4 regions of the Streptomyces sp. NPDC043685 genome follow, and region 3 is predicted to be linked to each of the others. Evidence: riboswitches for the same ligand, from Rfam matches in the RefSeq annotation. Region 3 holds a riboswitch; each other region holds the start of a gene.
The links. A riboswitch is a leader RNA that binds a small molecule or an ion and turns the genes downstream of it on or off. The one in region 3 is predicted to bind cobalamin.

Region 1: linked by a shared signal. The riboswitch ahead of AC0665_RS03850 (ribonucleoside-diphosphate reductase subunit alpha) and the one ahead of AC0665_RS19845 (ABC transporter substrate-binding protein) in region 3 are both predicted to bind cobalamin.
Region 2: linked by a shared signal. The riboswitch ahead of AC0665_RS25670 (cobalamin biosynthesis protein) and the one ahead of AC0665_RS19845 (ABC transporter substrate-binding protein) in region 3 are both predicted to bind cobalamin.
Region 4: linked by a shared signal. The riboswitch ahead of AC0665_RS12735 (energy-coupling factor ABC transporter permease) and the one ahead of AC0665_RS19845 (ABC transporter substrate-binding protein) in region 3 are both predicted to bind cobalamin.

Annotation. Positions count from the first base shown of each region.
Region 1 covers NZ_JBWKCH010000001.1:816,424-820,296, reverse strand. The annotation lists gene mctP (monocarboxylate uptake permease MctP) at 1-937, shown strand, start outside; gene AC0665_RS03855 (GNAT family N-acetyltransferase) at 1,011-1,517, shown strand; cobalamin riboswitch at 1,534-1,699, shown strand; gene AC0665_RS03850 (ribonucleoside-diphosphate reductase subunit alpha) at 1,822-3,873, shown strand, end outside.
Region 2 covers NZ_JBWKCH010000008.1:53,770-57,642, reverse strand. The annotation lists gene AC0665_RS25675 (cobyric acid synthase) at 1-1,160, opposite strand, end outside; gene AC0665_RS25670 (cobalamin biosynthesis protein) at 1,162-2,115, opposite strand; cobalamin riboswitch at 2,219-2,357, opposite strand; gene AC0665_RS25665 (hypothetical protein) at 2,490-2,711, opposite strand; gene AC0665_RS25660 (inorganic phosphate transporter) at 2,746-3,873, opposite strand, start outside.
Region 3 covers NZ_JBWKCH010000005.1:643,780-647,652, reverse strand. The annotation lists gene AC0665_RS19855 (APC family permease) at 1-1,005, opposite strand, end outside; gene AC0665_RS19850 (CoA-binding protein) at 1,139-1,567, opposite strand; cobalamin riboswitch at 1,666-1,826, shown strand; gene AC0665_RS19845 (ABC transporter substrate-binding protein) at 1,910-2,926, shown strand; gene AC0665_RS19840 (FecCD family ABC transporter permease) at 2,938-3,873, shown strand, end outside.
Region 4 covers NZ_JBWKCH010000003.1:804,481-808,353, reverse strand. The annotation lists gene AC0665_RS12740 (serine/threonine-protein kinase) at 1-1,209, shown strand, start outside; cobalamin riboswitch at 1,339-1,523, shown strand; gene AC0665_RS12735 (energy-coupling factor ABC transporter permease) at 1,554-2,255, shown strand; gene AC0665_RS12730 (energy-coupling factor ABC transporter substrate-binding protein) at 2,252-2,620, shown strand; gene cbiQ (cobalt ECF transporter T component CbiQ) at 2,627-3,376, shown strand; gene AC0665_RS12720 (energy-coupling factor ABC transporter ATP-binding protein) at 3,373-3,873, shown strand, end outside.

The sequences.
Region 1 (3,873 bases), on a different contig from region 3:
TGAGGCGTACGGCCAGACCAACCCGGCGACGGGTGCGCCGCGCGGTGCGCTGGTGCCCGCCGAGGCGGGACAGTGGACGTACGCCACGCTGGCGCTGGGCTCCGCCCTGGCCCTCTTCATGTACCCGCACTCCATCACGGCGACGCTGTCCTCGAAGAGCCGTGAGGTGATCCGCCGCAACACCACCATCCTGCCGCTGTACTCCCTGATGCTGGGTCTGCTCGCGCTGCTCGGGTTCATGGCGATCGCGGCCGGCATCAAGGTGCAGAACGGGCAGCTGGCGATCCCGCAGCTGTTCGAGACGATGTTCCCGGACTGGTTCGCGGGCGTGGCCTTCGCGGCGATCGGGATCGGTGCGCTGGTGCCCGCGGCCATCATGTCCATCGCGGCCGCGAACCTCTTCACCCGCAACATCTACAAGGACTTCATCAAGCCGGACGCCACACCGGCGCAGGAGACCAAGGTCTCCAAGCTGGTCTCCCTGCTGGTGAAGGTGGGCGCCCTGGCCTTCGTCCTCACCATGGACAAGACGGTCGCCATCAACTTCCAGCTGCTGGGCGGCATCTGGATCCTGCAGACCTTCCCGGCCCTGGTCGGCGGCCTGTTCACTCGCTGGTTCCACCGCTGGGCGCTGCTCGCGGGCTGGGCCGTCGGCATGGTCTACGGCACGTACGCCGCGTACGGCGTGGCCTCCCCGACCCAGAAGCACTTCGGCGGCTCGGCGAAGGAGATCCCCGGCATCGGGGAGATCGGCTACATCGGCCTCACGGCGTTCGTCCTGAACGTGGTGGTGACGGTGGTCCTGACCTTCGTCCTCAAGGCCCTGAAGGCCCCCGACGGCGTCGACGAGACCAAGCCGGAGGACTACACGGCCGACGCCGGCGACCCGGGCGTCAAGGTCGAACTGCCGCCCGCCACCGCGGGATCCGCCCACTGACGTCCCCGCCGACACCCCCGCGGGCCGCCGAAACGCATGGCGTCGGCGGCCCGCACCCGTACACACTCCTGCCATGGACTTCCGGATCGGCCCCGCACGCCCCGCCCACCACGCCGTCCTCGGCGAGATCACCGCCCGGGCGTACCTCGACGACGGCCTGCTCGACTTCGGCGAGAGCGACGCCTATCTCGCCGAGCTGCGTGACGTCGCCGGGCGCGCCGCCACCGCCGAGGTCCTGGTCGCCACGGCCGACGACGAAGTCCTCGGTGGCGTCACCTTCGTCCCCTCCGGCGGTCCGATGGCCGACATCGCCCGGCCCGGCGAGGCCGAGCTGCGGATGCTCGCGGTGGCTCGCGCGGCCCGGGGGCGTGGCATCGGCGAGGCCCTCGTCCGCGCCTGCGTCGACCGGGCCCGCGCCACCCCGGGCTGCCGCGGCATCGTGCTCTCGACCCAGCGCACCATGCGCTCCGCCCACCGCCTCTACGAACGGGTGGGTTTCGTCCGCACCCCGGAGCGCGACTGGAATCCCCTCCCGGAGCTGGACGACATCACGCTGCTCACCTACGTGCTGACCCTCTGAGAGCGACTGCGACACAACATCTGGGGGTGCCTTCGGCGCCCGGCACAAGATGTATGCTCATGCTCGCTGTCGCCGCAGGGGAATCCGGTGCGAATCCGGAACTGTCCCGCAACGGTGTACCCATGCCCTTTCACAGGTGTATGGGTGTCAGTCCGAGGACCTGCCGACAGCGCACCCGGCCACCCGGCCGGTGTGCCTGACGTCCGGGCCTCGTGGAATGGGCCGGTGGACGCGACGCCGCGTGCGCTCGTGTGCTCCCCCCTGCCCTCGACGAGGCCCCGTGCCGAGCGAGGGAGAGCCCCACGTGACCATCGCGCCAGCCGAACCGGCCTCAGCCGCCGAAGAAGAGCAGGACGCTCCCGGTGCCGCGTTGCTGCGGACCCTGACCGAGCTGACCGCCGACCTCCCCGACACCGATCCCGGCCGGGTCGCCGCCGCCGCGCTGCGCGGCCGGTCCTCGCGTGCGGCCTCCGCCGAGATGATCGCGGAGTTGCGGGAGCTGGCGACGGAGGCCGCGGCCGGTCTGATCTCCGAGGACCCCGCCTACTCCCGGCTGGCCGCCCGGCTGCTGACCATCGGCATCCGCGAGGAGGCCGCCTCCCAGGGCGTCACGTCGTTCACCGAGTCCGTCGCGGTGGGCCACCGCGAGGGGCTCATCGCCGACCGCACCGCCGCGTTCGTACGGCTGCACGCGGCCCGGCTCGACGCGTTGATCGACACCGGCGCCGACGACCGCTTCGGCTACTTCGGCCTGCGCACCCTGCACAGCCGCTACCTGCTGCGGCACCCGATCACCCGCAAGGTGATCGAGACGCCCCAGCACTTCATGCTGCGCGTGGCCGCCGGTCTGGCCGAGGACGACACCAGCCGCTCGGTGGACGAGGTCGCGGCGCTCTACCGGCTGATGAGCCGCCTCGACTACCTCCCCTCCTCCCCCACCCTCTTCAACTCGGGCACCCGGCACCCGCAGATGTCGTCCTGCTACCTCCTCGACTCCCCCAAGGACGAGCTGGACTCCCTCTACGACCGCTACCACCAGGTGGCCCGGCTCTCGAAGCACGCCGGCGGCATCGGACTGGCGTACTCCCGCATCCGCGCCCGGGGTTCGCTGATCCGGGGCACCAACGGGCACTCCAACGGCATCGTCCCGTTCCTGAAGACCCTCGACGCCTCGGTCGCCGCGGTGAACCAGGGCGGCCGGCGCAAGGGCGCGGCCGCGGTCTACCTGGAGACCTGGCACGCCGACATCGAGGAGTTCCTGGAGCTGCGCGACAACACCGGTGAGGACGCCCGCCGCACGCACAACCTGAACCTCGCGCACTGGGTGCCGGACGAGTTCATGCGGCGGGTGAACGCCGACGGGCAGTGGTCGCTGTTCTCCCCCTCGGACGTGCCCGAGCTGGTCGACCTGTGGGGCGAGGAGTTCGACACCGCCTACCGGGCGGCCGAGGCGAAGGGGCTGGCGAGGAAGACCCTGCCCGCCCGTGAACTGTACGGCCGCATGATGCGCACCCTCGCGCAGACCGGCAACGGCTGGATGACCTTCAAGGACGCCGCCAACCGCACCGCCAACCAGACGGCCGAGCCGGGTCACGTCGTGCACTCCTCCAACCTCTGCACGGAGATCCTGGAGGTCACCGACGACGGGGAGACGGCGGTCTGCAACCTGGGCTCGGTCAACCTCGGCGCGTTCGTGACCGGGGGCGGCATCGACTGGGAGCGGCTGGACGAGACCGTCCGTACGGCCGTCACCTTCCTCGACCGGGTCGTCGACATCAACTTCTACCCGACGGAGCAGGCGGGCCGTTCCAACGCCCGCTGGCGCCCGGTCGGCCTCGGCGCGATGGGCCTGCAGGACGTCTTCTTCAAGCTGCGCCTGCCCTTCGACTCGCCCGAGGCCAAGGCGCTGTCCACCCGCATCGCCGAGCGCGTCATGCTCGCCGCGTACGAGGCCTCCGCCGACCTGGCCGAGCGCAACGGCCCGCTGCCGGCCTGGGAGAAGACCCGTACGGCCCGGGGTGTGCTGCACCCCGACCACTACGACGTGGAGTCGACCTGGCCCGAGCGCTGGGCGGCCCTGCGGGAGCGCATCGCCACGACCGGCCTGCGCAACTCGCTGCTCCTCGCGATCGCCCCCACGGCCACCATCGCCTCGATCGCGGGCGTATACGAGTGCATCGAGCCGCAGGTGTCCAACCTGTTCAAGCGCGAGACGCTGTCGGGCGAGTTCCTCCAGGTCAACTCCTACCTGGTGGACGAGCTCAAGCGGCTGGGTGTGTGGGACGCCCGTACCCGGGAGGCCCTGCGCGAGGCCAACGGCTCGGTGCAGGACTTCGCCTGGATCCCCGAGGACGTC
Region 2 (3,873 bases), on a different contig from region 3:
GCATCGCCGGACGGCCGGGTGAGGGTCTTCTCGCGGGCGAACCGCACCCGCACGGGCAGGACGCCGAGCCCGTCGACGTGGCCCCGGCGGCTTTCGACGTCGTCCTCGATGTGCTCGCCGAGGATCTGGAAGCCGCCGCAGACGCCGAGCACGGGCCGCTCCTCGGCGGCCCTGCGGACCAGGGCGTCGGCGAGGCCGCGCTCGCGCAGCCACTCCAGCGCCCGGACCGTTCCCCGGGTGCCGGGCACGATGACGAGGTCGGCGTCGGCCAGCTCCTCCGGCCGGTCCACGAACCGCACCACCACACCCGGTTCGGCGGCCAGCGCGTCCACGTCGGTGAAGTTGGACATGAGCGGCACGGCGCACACCGCGACCCGCAGCACGTCCTCGCCGACGGGCGGGGCGACGACGGACTCCCGGACGGCCCCGCGCATCGACACCCGCAGCCCGTCCTCCTCGTCGATCCCGAGCCCGTGCCGGTAGGGCAGCACGCCGTACGTGCGCCGCCCCGTGAGGCCCTGGAGCATCTCAAGACCCGGCTCCAGCAGGGAGACGTCCCCGCGGAACTTGTTGACGAGGAACCCGGCGACACAGGCCTGGTCCTCGGGCGACAGCAGCGCCACCGTCCCGAAGAACGAGGCGAAAACCCCGCCCCGGTCGATGTCGCCGACGACGAGCACGGGCAGCCCGGCGTTCCGGGCGATCCCCATGTTCACGATGTCCGTCCGCCGCAGGTTGATCTCGGCGGGAGAGCCGGCCCCCTCACAGATCACCGCGTCATACGTGCCCCGCAACTGCTCCAGACAGTCCAGCACCGTCCCGAGCAGCCTCTGCTGCCGGCCGCCGTGGTACCCGCGCGCACTCATCTCCCCGACCGGCTTGCCCAGCAGCACGACCTGACTGCTCTGCTCGCCACCGGGCTTGAGCAGCACGGGGTTCATCAGCGCGGTGGGCTCGACACGGCAGGCCTGCGCCTGCATGGCCTGCGCCCGCCCGATCTCGGCCCCCTCCTTCGTCACGAAGGAGTTCAGGGACATGTTCTGCGCCTTGAAGGGCGCGACCTTGACGCCCTGTCGCACCAGCCACCGGCAGATCCCGGCGGTCACGACGCTCTTGCCCGCGTCGGAGGTGGTACCGGCGACGAGAAGTCCACCGCTCATCTCATGTCCCCCTCTTCAACGACCGCGCACGCGTCAGCAACCGCGCGCCCGCGCACACTCCGAGCGCGAGCCACGTGACGCGCTTCGACAGCCGCACGGCCCGTTCGACGTCGCGCGTGCCGACGGCACGCCCTTCGGTGTTCAGCACGGGCCGGTGCTCCACCCGCCCGCCGTACGACAGCGTCCCGCCCAGCCGCACCCCGAGCGCCCCCGCGAAGGAGGCCTCCACGGGACCGGCGTTGGGGCTCGGATGCTTCGCCGCGTCGGCCCGCCAGGCCCGCACGGCCCCCCGCGGATCCGGCCCGGACACGGTCGCGAGGACCGCGGTCAGCCGTGCTCCCGGCCACCCCGCGAGGTCGTCGAGTCGCGCGGACGCCCATCCGTAGCGCCGGTACCGGGCCGACTTGTGCCCGACCATGGCGTCCAGGGTGTTGACGGCCCGGAACCCGAGCAGCCCCGGCACCCCGCCGACGGCGCCCCACACCAGGGCCCCCACCACGGCGTCGGAGGTGTTCTCGGCGACGGACTCGACCACGGCCCGGGCGATCCCGTCGGCGTCGAGGGACTGCGGGTCCCGTCCGCACAGATGCGGCAGCCGGGCCCGGGCCGCCTCGACGTCCCCGGCCTCCAGGGCACGCCCGATGGTCCGCGCCTCCCGGGCGAGCGACGTCCCCCCGACGACGGCCCAGGTGGCGGCGCCGGTCAGCGCGACGGAGGCGACGGTGGACGTCCGCACGGCACGCGCGGCGACGGACCCGAGGGCGACGGCCCCTCCGGCACACACGGCGGTGTGCAGCGCGCCCCACCCGCGGTGGTCCCGCCACAACACCCGTTCCACGGCGCCCGCGGCCCGTCCGAACGCGGCGACCGGATGCCCCCGGCGAGGATCGCCGAGCAGCAGGTCGCCGATCAGACCGGCGGCGGCGCCGTACGCGAAGACGCGATCGGCACCCATGGGCTCAGCCGGCCGGGAAAGCGGGCAGGGGTGGGGTGGTGAACCTCGATCGGCAGCCGCGCATGGCGATATGTGTCCTCACTCAGGGTGTCCACGCCCTGGTTCGACGAGACCGGCGGTGAGAGTTCCTGGCTCCCGGGGATCACTACCCCGGTGACAGTGGCGGGACCGCGCCGGACTCGCACCGGCTTCCTCTCCTGCCGCCGTAATGGCCCCGGCAGTCCACCACGGCCGGGAAGCGCCGTCAACTTGCCGCTGACCTGCGAGGGGAGAGTGTGCAGAACCCCACACCGGCCCCTCCCCGCACACGACGACCGGGCGGCGCGGGACCGGGGTCCCGCACCGCCCGGCGGCACGGCGTGCGATCGGGGCCCTCAGGCCACGATCAGATAGATCCCGTAACCCACGGCCGCCGCGCACGCTGCGAAGCAGGCGTACGCTCCGGTGACCGCGAGCCCGGCGGACCCGCCCTGCGCCACCGCGCGCTCGCGGCGCGACAGACCGGTGATGCCGAGGGTGAACAGGCCGACGAGGGCCACGGTGACCACGAGGCTGACACCGAAGACGGAGCCGAGGGCCGCCCAGTCGATCTTCATATCGGAGACTCTTCCTTGTAACCGGTGGACGGGGTCAGACCGTGGTGGTCGTGGTCGGCGTCCGTTCGGCCGTGGCCTGCGCCGGGAACGCGGGGACCGGCTCCTCGGACGCGGTGGCACCCGCCGGCGGCGGCGTCACCGCGGCCATCGCGGTGGTCACCACACCGGCCGGCTCCGCCTCCACGGTGTCCTCGGTGTCGTTGACGTTGGTGTGGTCGACGACCTCACGCCGCGAGAGCTTCCAGATCGCCGCGCTGGAGGCGATGAGGAAGACGGCCACCACGGCGGTGCCCCAGCTGCCGAAGCCGGTGACGTACTCGGCGAGCGCGCCCACCAGAGCGGCCGCCGGCAGCGTCAGGCCCCACGCGACGAACATCCGCGTGGCGGTGGACCAGCGGACCACGCCGCCCTTGCGGCCGAGCCCCGCGCCCATCACCGAGCCGGACACGGAGTGCGTGGTGGAGAGGGAGAAGCCCAGGTGCGAGGAGGCCAGGATGACCGTGGCAGCGGAGGTCTGGGCGGCGAAGCCCTGCTGCGGCTGGAGGTCGGTCAGTCCCTTGCCCATGGTGCGGATGATGCGCCAGCCGCCCAGGTACGTGCCGAGCGCGATGGCGAGACCCGCCGAGAGGATGACCCACATGGGCGGGTCCGAGTCGGGCGCGACGGCGCCGCCGGCGACCAGGGCGAGGGTGATGACACCCATCGTCTTCTGGGCGTCGTTGGTGCCGTGGGCCAGGGAGACCAGGCCCGCGGAGGCGATCTGACCGGCCCGGTAGCCCTTCTTGGACGCCTGGCTGTCGGCCTTGCTGCCGAGGGAGTAGGTCAGCCGGGTGGCGATCATGGCCGCGATGCCCGCGACCAGCGGGGCGGCGATGGCCGGGATCAGCACCTTGGTGACCAGCACGTCACCGTGCACCGCGCCGACGCCCGCCGAGGCGATCGTGGCGCCGATCAGACCGCCCATGAGGGCGTGCGAGGAGCTGGACGGCAGTCCGACCAGCCAGGTCAGCAGGTTCCAGAGGATCGCGCCGACCAGGGCGGCGAAGATGACCTCGGGACGGATGCCGGCCTCGTCGACGAGGCCTTTGGAGATCGTGTTGGCGACTTCGACGGACAGGAAGGCGCCGACCAGGTTGAGGACCGCGGACATGGCCACCGCAAC
Region 3 (3,873 bases):
GCGGGCGAAGAGCTTCGGCGCGTAGCCGTTGCGGGCCAGGCCGTAGGAGACGCGGGACGTGGCCGTCGTGTAGATCAGGCCGGTGCCGCCGGGGGAGACCACCGCGTCCAGGTACAACACCACGCTCAGCCAGCCGAGTCCCACCAGGGTCGCGAGCCCCGCCCACGGACCGCTGATGCCGGGGTAGTCGAGCTTGGTCCAGCCGTGCGCGAAGGAGCTCAGCGGCAGGGCGGCGATGAAGACGACCTGGAGCAGGACGTAGATGCCCGCGCCGATGGCGACCGAGCCGATCGTGGCGCGGGGCAGGTCACGTCGCGGGTCACGGCTCTCGCCCGCCAGCTGGATCGCCTGCTCGAAGCCCAGCAGGGCGAAGATGATGCCGCTGGAACTGACGGCGCTCAGCACGCCATGGGCGCCGAACGGGGCGAAGCCGTGCTCGGTGAAGTTGCCCGGGTGGAAGTTGCCGGCCGCGATGATGAAGATCGCCGCCAGCGGCACCGCCACCTTCCACCAGGTGGCGGCGCTGTTGGTGTGCGCCAGGACGCGCACGCCGAGGAAGTTGACGACGACGAACACGGCCATCAGCACGACGGCGACGACGAAACCGCTCGTCGTGAGGGTGCCGTCCTTCGCGTGCTGGAGCCCCTGCGCCCAGTGCCAGTGCCCGGCGTAGCCGATCATGGCCTCGACCTCGATCGGTGCCACGGTCGCCGCCTGGAGCCAGGAGAACCAGCCGAACGACATCCCGGCCAGCCCGCCGAACGCGTAGTGCGGATAACGGGCCGTGCCGCCCGCGACCGGGAACATGCCGCCCAGCTCGGCGTGCACCAGGGCCAGCAGCACGATCGCCACCGCGCCGATGAGCCAGGACAGGATGGCCGCGGGGCCGGCCGCCACGACGGCCTTCTCGGCGCCGTACAACCAGCCCGAGCCGATGATGGAACCGACCGAGGCCCACATGAGCCCGATCAGCCCGACGTCCCGGCGCAGGCCGTCTCTTTCCATGAATACAAGGCCTCTCGGAGATGAACTCGGGGAGTTCGGCGAGCAAGAGGCCTCAGGTTAGGAACCGGCCGGACGGCCGCAGAAGACGCGTTGTGCAGCCTTGACCGGGTGCGGGTGTTTCGTGGGAAACGCTTCAGGATTCCTGTACACGGCCATGAGACAGCCGTGGGATCTCGATCGCCGGGCAGCGGTCCATCACCATCTCCACACCCGCCGCACGCGTCCGGTCGTACGCCGTCTCGTCGATGACGCCGAGCTGGAACCAGACGCCCTTCGCCCCCTTGGCGACCGCCTCGTCCGCGACGGCACCGGCGAGGTCGCTGTTCACGAACACGTCGACGACGTCCACGTCGAAGGGGATGTCCGCCAGGCTCGCGTACCCCTGCTCCCCGTGCACCGTCTCGGCCTTCGGATGCACCGGCACCACGCGCTTGCCGAAGCGCCGGAGCGTCGCGGCGACGCCGTACGCCGCCCGCTGACGGTTCGACGACAGGCCCACCACGGCCCAGGTGTCGCCGAGCTCGGTGAGGATCCTGCGGACCGTTGCCTCGTCGCCGTACACCGGCGGCCTCCTCGGAACGTCGTGGACGAACTGCTGTCAGGGCAACGGCTCCGGGCGGGCGATGATTCCCCGGCGGGCCCGCGTGATAGCTTGCCGAGGCCAGTCGAACCCATGTACGTGGGTCAGGGAATCCGGTGCGAATCCGGAACTGACGCGCAGCGGTGAGGGGGACGGGCGGGGCCTCGGCCACTGGACTCCCTCGCGGACGTCCGGGAAGGCGCCCCGCTCCGGAGGAACCCGAGTCCGAAGACCTGCTGGCGGCCCCCGCGGCCGTGTGCGGCGGGGGAGCACCGTACGACCGGGCTCCGCGAATGGGCCCTCGACGCCTGAGGACTGGTTCCCGTGCCCCTCGCCCGACCCGCCCGTGCCGCCGTCCTGCTGACGGCCGGCTCCCTGCTCCTGAGCGGCTGCGGTGCCTCAGGGCCCACGACGGCGAAGGCCGCCGTCACGCTCTTCGACTGCGGCCACGAGGTCCGCGTCACGGCCGCCCCGCGGCACGCCGTGTCCCTCAACCAGGGCACCACCGAGATCCTGCTCTCGCTCGGTCTGGCCGACCGCCTCGCGGGCACCGCCACCTGGACCGACCCTGTGATGAAGGGGCTGGAGAAGGCCGAGGCGAAGGTGCCCCGCCTCGCCGAGAACAACCCGTCCTTCGAACGCGTCCTGGCCGCGGACCCCGACTTCGTCGCCGCCTCCTTCGTCTCCACTCTCGGCAAGGGCGGCGTCGCCACCCGCGAGCAGTTCGAGAAGCTCGGCGTCCCCACCTACGTCTCCCCGTCCGACTGCGTCGGCAAGGACAACTCGGGCGGCGGCGACGGCGCACGCGACACGGCCCTGGACATCGACACCGTCTACGGCGAGGTCCGGGACCTCGCGACCGTGTTCGGGGTCAAGGGACGCGGCGACGCACTCGTCGCCTCCCTCCAGCGGCGCATGAAGAAGGCCACGGCCGGCATCGACGCCTCCGGCGTCACCCTCCTGTACTGGTTCGCCAACTCCGAGTCGCCCTACATGGCCGGCTGCTGCGGAGCGCCCGGCATCATCACCCGCGCCCTCGGCGCCAAGAACGCCTTCGGCGACACCCACGAGGAATGGCCGCAGGTCAACTGGGAGACGGTCGCCGACCGCGACCCCGACGTCCTCGTCATCGGCGACCTGACCCGCAGGTCGCAGACCGCCGAGTCGGCCGCCAGGAAGATCGCCTTCCTGGAGTCCAATCCGGTCACCAGGAACATGGACGCCGTCCGGCACAAGCGGTACGTGCTGCTCAGCGGGCAGGCCATGAACCCCACCATCCGCACCGTCGAGGGCGTGGAGCGGGTGGCCGCGGGGCTGCGCCGGTTCGGGCTGGTGAAGTGACCACCCGCGGTGTGCCGGGTGCCGGGGCGCGGCCCCGGCGCGGGGCCGGTCTCGCGCCGGCGGCCGCCGGGGCGGTCGCGCTCGTGGCCTCCCTCGCCGTGGCCGTCACCATCGGTCCCGCCGACATCCGGGTCGCCGACGTGTGGTCCGTGGTCGCCGCCCATCTCGGTCTCGGCAGCTCGCGGCTGACGCCGATCCGGGACGGGATCGTCTGGCAACTGCGGCTGCCGCGCACCCTGCTCGCGGCCGTGTGCGGGGCCGGACTGGCCGTGTGCGGTGCGGTGATGCAGTCGCTGCTGCGCAACCCGCTGGCCGACCCCTTCGTGCTCGGGGTGTCCTCCGGCGCCTCCACCGGAGCGGTCCTGGTCGTCGTGCTCGGCGTGGGCGGCGGTGCCCTCCCGGTCCCGGCGGGCGCGTTTCTCGGCGCCCTGGTGTCGTTCGCCCTGGTGCTGCTGCTCAGTCACACCCTCGGCGGCACCACCGACCGGGTCGTCCTCGCGGGCGTCGCCGCCATGCAGCTCTTCTCGGCGCTCACGTCCTTCGTCGTGTTGACCGCCGCCGACGCCGAGACGACCCGCGGCGTGCTGTTCTGGCTCCTCGGCTCGCTCGGCGGCGCCGGCTGGACCGACGTGTGGCTGTGCCTGGCCGTGCTGGCCGTGGCGCTGGTGGTGTGCCTGGCGTACGCCCGTACCCTCGACGCCTTCGCCTTCGGGCAGGACGCGGCGGCCGCGCTCGGGGTGTCCGTCGCCCGCACCCGTCTGGTGCTGCTGTGCGTCACCGCCCTGCTCACGGCGGCGCTGGTCAGCTCGGCCGGGGCGATCGGCTTCGTCGGGCTGGTCCTGCCGCACGCCGCCCGCGCCCTGACCAAGCCCGGGCACGCCCGGCTCCTGCCGGTCACCGGCCTCGCCGGGGCGGTGTTCCTGGTGTGGGTCGACACCCTGGCCCGC
Region 4 (3,873 bases), on a different contig from region 3:
AGTCTCGCCGGGGTGCTGACCAAGTCCGGCGCGCTTCCCGCCGAGGAGGTGGCCCGGCTCGCCGCGCAGGCGTCCGCGGGGCTCGCCGCCGCCCACGGGCAGGGCATCGTGCACCGGGACGTCAAACCCGCCAACCTGCTGCTGGACTCCCAGGGCACGCTGAAGATCGGTGACTTCGGCATCGCGCGGTTCCTCGACGACCCGGGCGCCGCGCTCACCGCCACCGGCCAGATCGTCGGCACCGGCCTCTACCTCGCGCCCGAACGGGCCCTGGGCAAGCCCGCCGGGCCCGCCTCCGACATGTACTCCCTGGGCTGTGTGCTCTACCAACTGCTCAGCGGCCGTCCTCCGTTCCAGGCCGACACCGCCGTCGCCCTTCTCCACCAGCACCTCGACTCGGCCCCCGTGCCGCCTCGCGACCTCGGTGTCTCCGGACTCCCCCCGGCGTTCGAGAACTACCTCCTCGGGCTGCTCGCCAAGCAGCCCGAGGACCGGCCCACCGCCCAGCAGGCCGCCGAGTGGTTCGCCGGGGGTGCCTGGCGGGGCCTGCCCGAGCCGCTGCCGGAGGTCTCGCCGCCGCTGCGGCCGCAGCCCGCGCCCACGGCGATGTCCGCGCCCCCGGGCCGGTACGCCGCCGAGGCGGGCAGCCCGACCACGTACGCGCTGCCCGCGACCACGGGGCACCGCACCGCGGCCCGGGCGGCCCAGGCGGGGCGTTCGGGCCGCTCGCGCGGGCGCGGCGGCCCCGGCAACCGGCCGAGACTGGTCGCGACGGCCGCCGCCGCGGCCCTCTTCCTCGCCGCGATGCTCATCGGCATGCGCTGGTTCTCCCCCGACACCACGGCGGAGGGCACGGAACCCGACGCGTCCCCGTCCGCGAGCAGTCCGGCCGCGACGCCGTCCGCCGGCTCCGCCGCGTCCCCCTCCACCGAGCCGGCGTCCGGCCAGGGGGCTGGTCCGGCGTCCGGCCAGGCCGCCGGTCCGGGGTCCGGCCAAGGGGCAGCCGGCACGCCGGCCACCGGCACCGTGACCGACGTCACCGCGTCCGAGCCGGCCGCTTCCCCGACCCCTGCCGCGGCCCCGCCCGGCGCCGTGCCTCCTGCGGAGGAGGCGGGCGACGGCGGCCCGGCGCAGCCGAACCCGCAGGCCCCGCAGGCCGGGCTGGACGGGGAGGGCGACGACGGCGGGGACGAGGGCGGCGACGACTGACACGGCCCGGACGCCGGGCGACGCGGCCGTGCGCGCAGCGCGTGGATCAGCGGGGGGATGCGCCGGTGTGCGAGCGGACGCCCCCTCGCGCGCCCCCATGGGTGGCTTGTCATCGCCCTTACCCCGGCCTTATTGTCACCAGGCCTTGGTGAACGGGAAATCCGGTGTGATGCCGGTGCGGCCCTCGCCACTGTGAATCGGGAAGTCCGGCTCCGGCCCTCACGGGCAGCCACTGGGTCCTTGTGACCCGGGAAGGCGGAGTCCGGGCGGTGGTACCCGTCAGCCAGGAGACCGGCCAAGGCGCGTCAACCATCCACGAGGTGCTGGAGAGGGTCTGCTGAGCCATGCACATTGCCGAGGGTTTCCTTCCTCCGGCGCACGCGGTCGCCTGGGGCGTCGCGTCGGCGCCGTTCGTCGTCCACGGGGTCCGGTCGCTCACCCGTGAAGTGCGCGAGCACCCCGAGAGCACCCTGCTCCTCGGTGCGTCCGGCGCCTTCACCTTCGTCCTGTCCGCCCTGAAACTGCCTTCCGTCACCGGCAGTTGCTCACACCCCACCGGCACGGGCCTGGGAGCCATCCTGTTCCGGCCGCCCATCATGGCGGTGCTGGGCACCATCACCCTGCTCTTCCAGGCGCTGCTGCTCGCGCACGGCGGCCTGACCACGCTCGGCGCCAACGTCTTCTCGATGGCGATCGTCGGCCCCTGGGCCGGATACGCCGTCTACCGGCTGCTGCGGCGTTACGACGTGCCGCTGATGGTGACGGTGTTCTGCGGCGCGTTCGTCGCCGACCTGTCCACCTACTGCGTCACCAGCGTGCAGCTGGCGCTCGCGTTCCCCGACCCGGGCAGCGGCTTCCTGGGCGCGCTCGCCAAGTTCGGCTCCATCTTCGCCGTGACCCAGATCCCGCTCGCGGTGAGCGAGGGCCTGCTGACCGTGCTCGTGATGCGGCTGCTGGTGCAGTCCAGCAAGGGCGAACTGACCCGGCTGGGCGTGCTCCTCGCCGAGAAGCAGGCCCCCGCCGAGTCGGAGGCGGTGGCCCGGTGACCAGGAACACGAAGATCAACCTCATTTTGCTCGTCGCCGTGGCCGCGCTCGCGGTGCTGCCCTTGGCGCTCGGCCTCGGCGACCACAAGAAGGAGCCGTTCACGGGCTCCGACTCCGAGGCCGAGACGGCGATCACCGAGCTGAAGCCGGACTACGAGCCGTGGTTCTCGCCGCTGTACGAGCCGCCGTCCGGCGAGATCGAGTCGGCGCTCTTCGCTCTCCAGGCGTCCCTCGGCGCCGGTGTCCTCGCCTACTACTTCGGTCTGCGCCGGGGACGCCGGCAGGGTGAGCGGCGGGCGCTGGAGCGGGAGGCCGACAGCGCGCTGTCCGGCGCCGCCGCGAAGTCCTCAGCGGAACGGGACTGATCCCGGGTGCTGCCGATCGACGCGGCGGCGCACAGCAGTCGCTGGCGCCGCCGCCATCCCGTGGACAAGGCCGTGCTCGGGCTCGGCCTCACCGTGCTCGCGATCTCCCTGCCGCCCTGGCCGGGTGCGGCCCTGGTGCTCCTGACGGCCCTGGTGGTGCTGCTGGGGCCGGCCGGTGTGCCCGCGCGGCGGCTGTGGCGGGCCTACCGGGTGCCGCTGGGCTTCTGCGTGACCGGCGCGGTCACCCTGCTGGTCCAGGTCGGCGGGCCGGGGGGTTTCGTCTCCTTCGCCCCCGACGGCCCCGTCCGGGCCGGGGAGTTGCTGCTGCGCACCTCGGCGGCCTCCCTGGGCGTGCTGCTGTTCGCCTTCACCACACCCCTGTCCGACCTGCTGCCGCGCCTGATCCGGGCCGGGATCCCGGCGCCCGTCGTGGACGTCGCGCTGGTGACGTACCGGATGAGCTTCCTGCTGCTGGACTCCGTGCGCCGCATCCGGGAGGCCCAGGCGGCCCGGCTCGGGCACACCGGCCGGGCCGCGGAGTGGCGTTCCCTGGCCGGGCTCGGCGCCGCCGCGTTCGTCCGGGCCTTCGACCGGGCCACCCGGCTCCAGGCCGGGCTCGCCGGACGCGGCTACGACGGCACCCTGCGCGTCCTGGTGCCCGAGGCCCGGGTCTCCGTCCGCTTCACGACGGCCAGTTGCGCACTGCTCGCGGGGCTGGCCGTCCTCACCCTCGTACTGGAAAGGCCGCTGACATGAGCGAGCCCGCCCTCGTCGCCCTGCGGGGCGCGTCCTTCGCCTACGAGGACGGCCCGGCCGTGCTCAGCGGCCTCGACTTCGAGATCCGCGAGGGCCGCGCGCTCGCGCTGCTGGGCCGCAACGGCAGCGGCAAGACCACGCTGATGCGGCTGCTCTCCGGCGGACTGCGGCCCCACGAGGGGCGGCTGACGCTCGAAGGGCGGCCGGTGTCGTACGACCGCAAGGGTCTGACCCGGCTGCGGACGACCGTGCAGCTGGTGGTGCAGGACCCGGACGACCAGTTGTTCGCGGCGTCGGTGGAACAGGACGTGTCGTTCGGGCCGCTGAACCTGGGCCTGGACGACACGCAGGTGCGGGCGCGGGTGGCGGAGGCCCTCGCCGCGCTGGACATCACGGCCCTGGCCGACCGGCCCACCCATCTGCTCTCCTACGGGCAGCGCAAGCGCACCGCCATCGCGGGCGCGGTCGCGATGCGGCCACGGGTCCTCGTCCTCGAC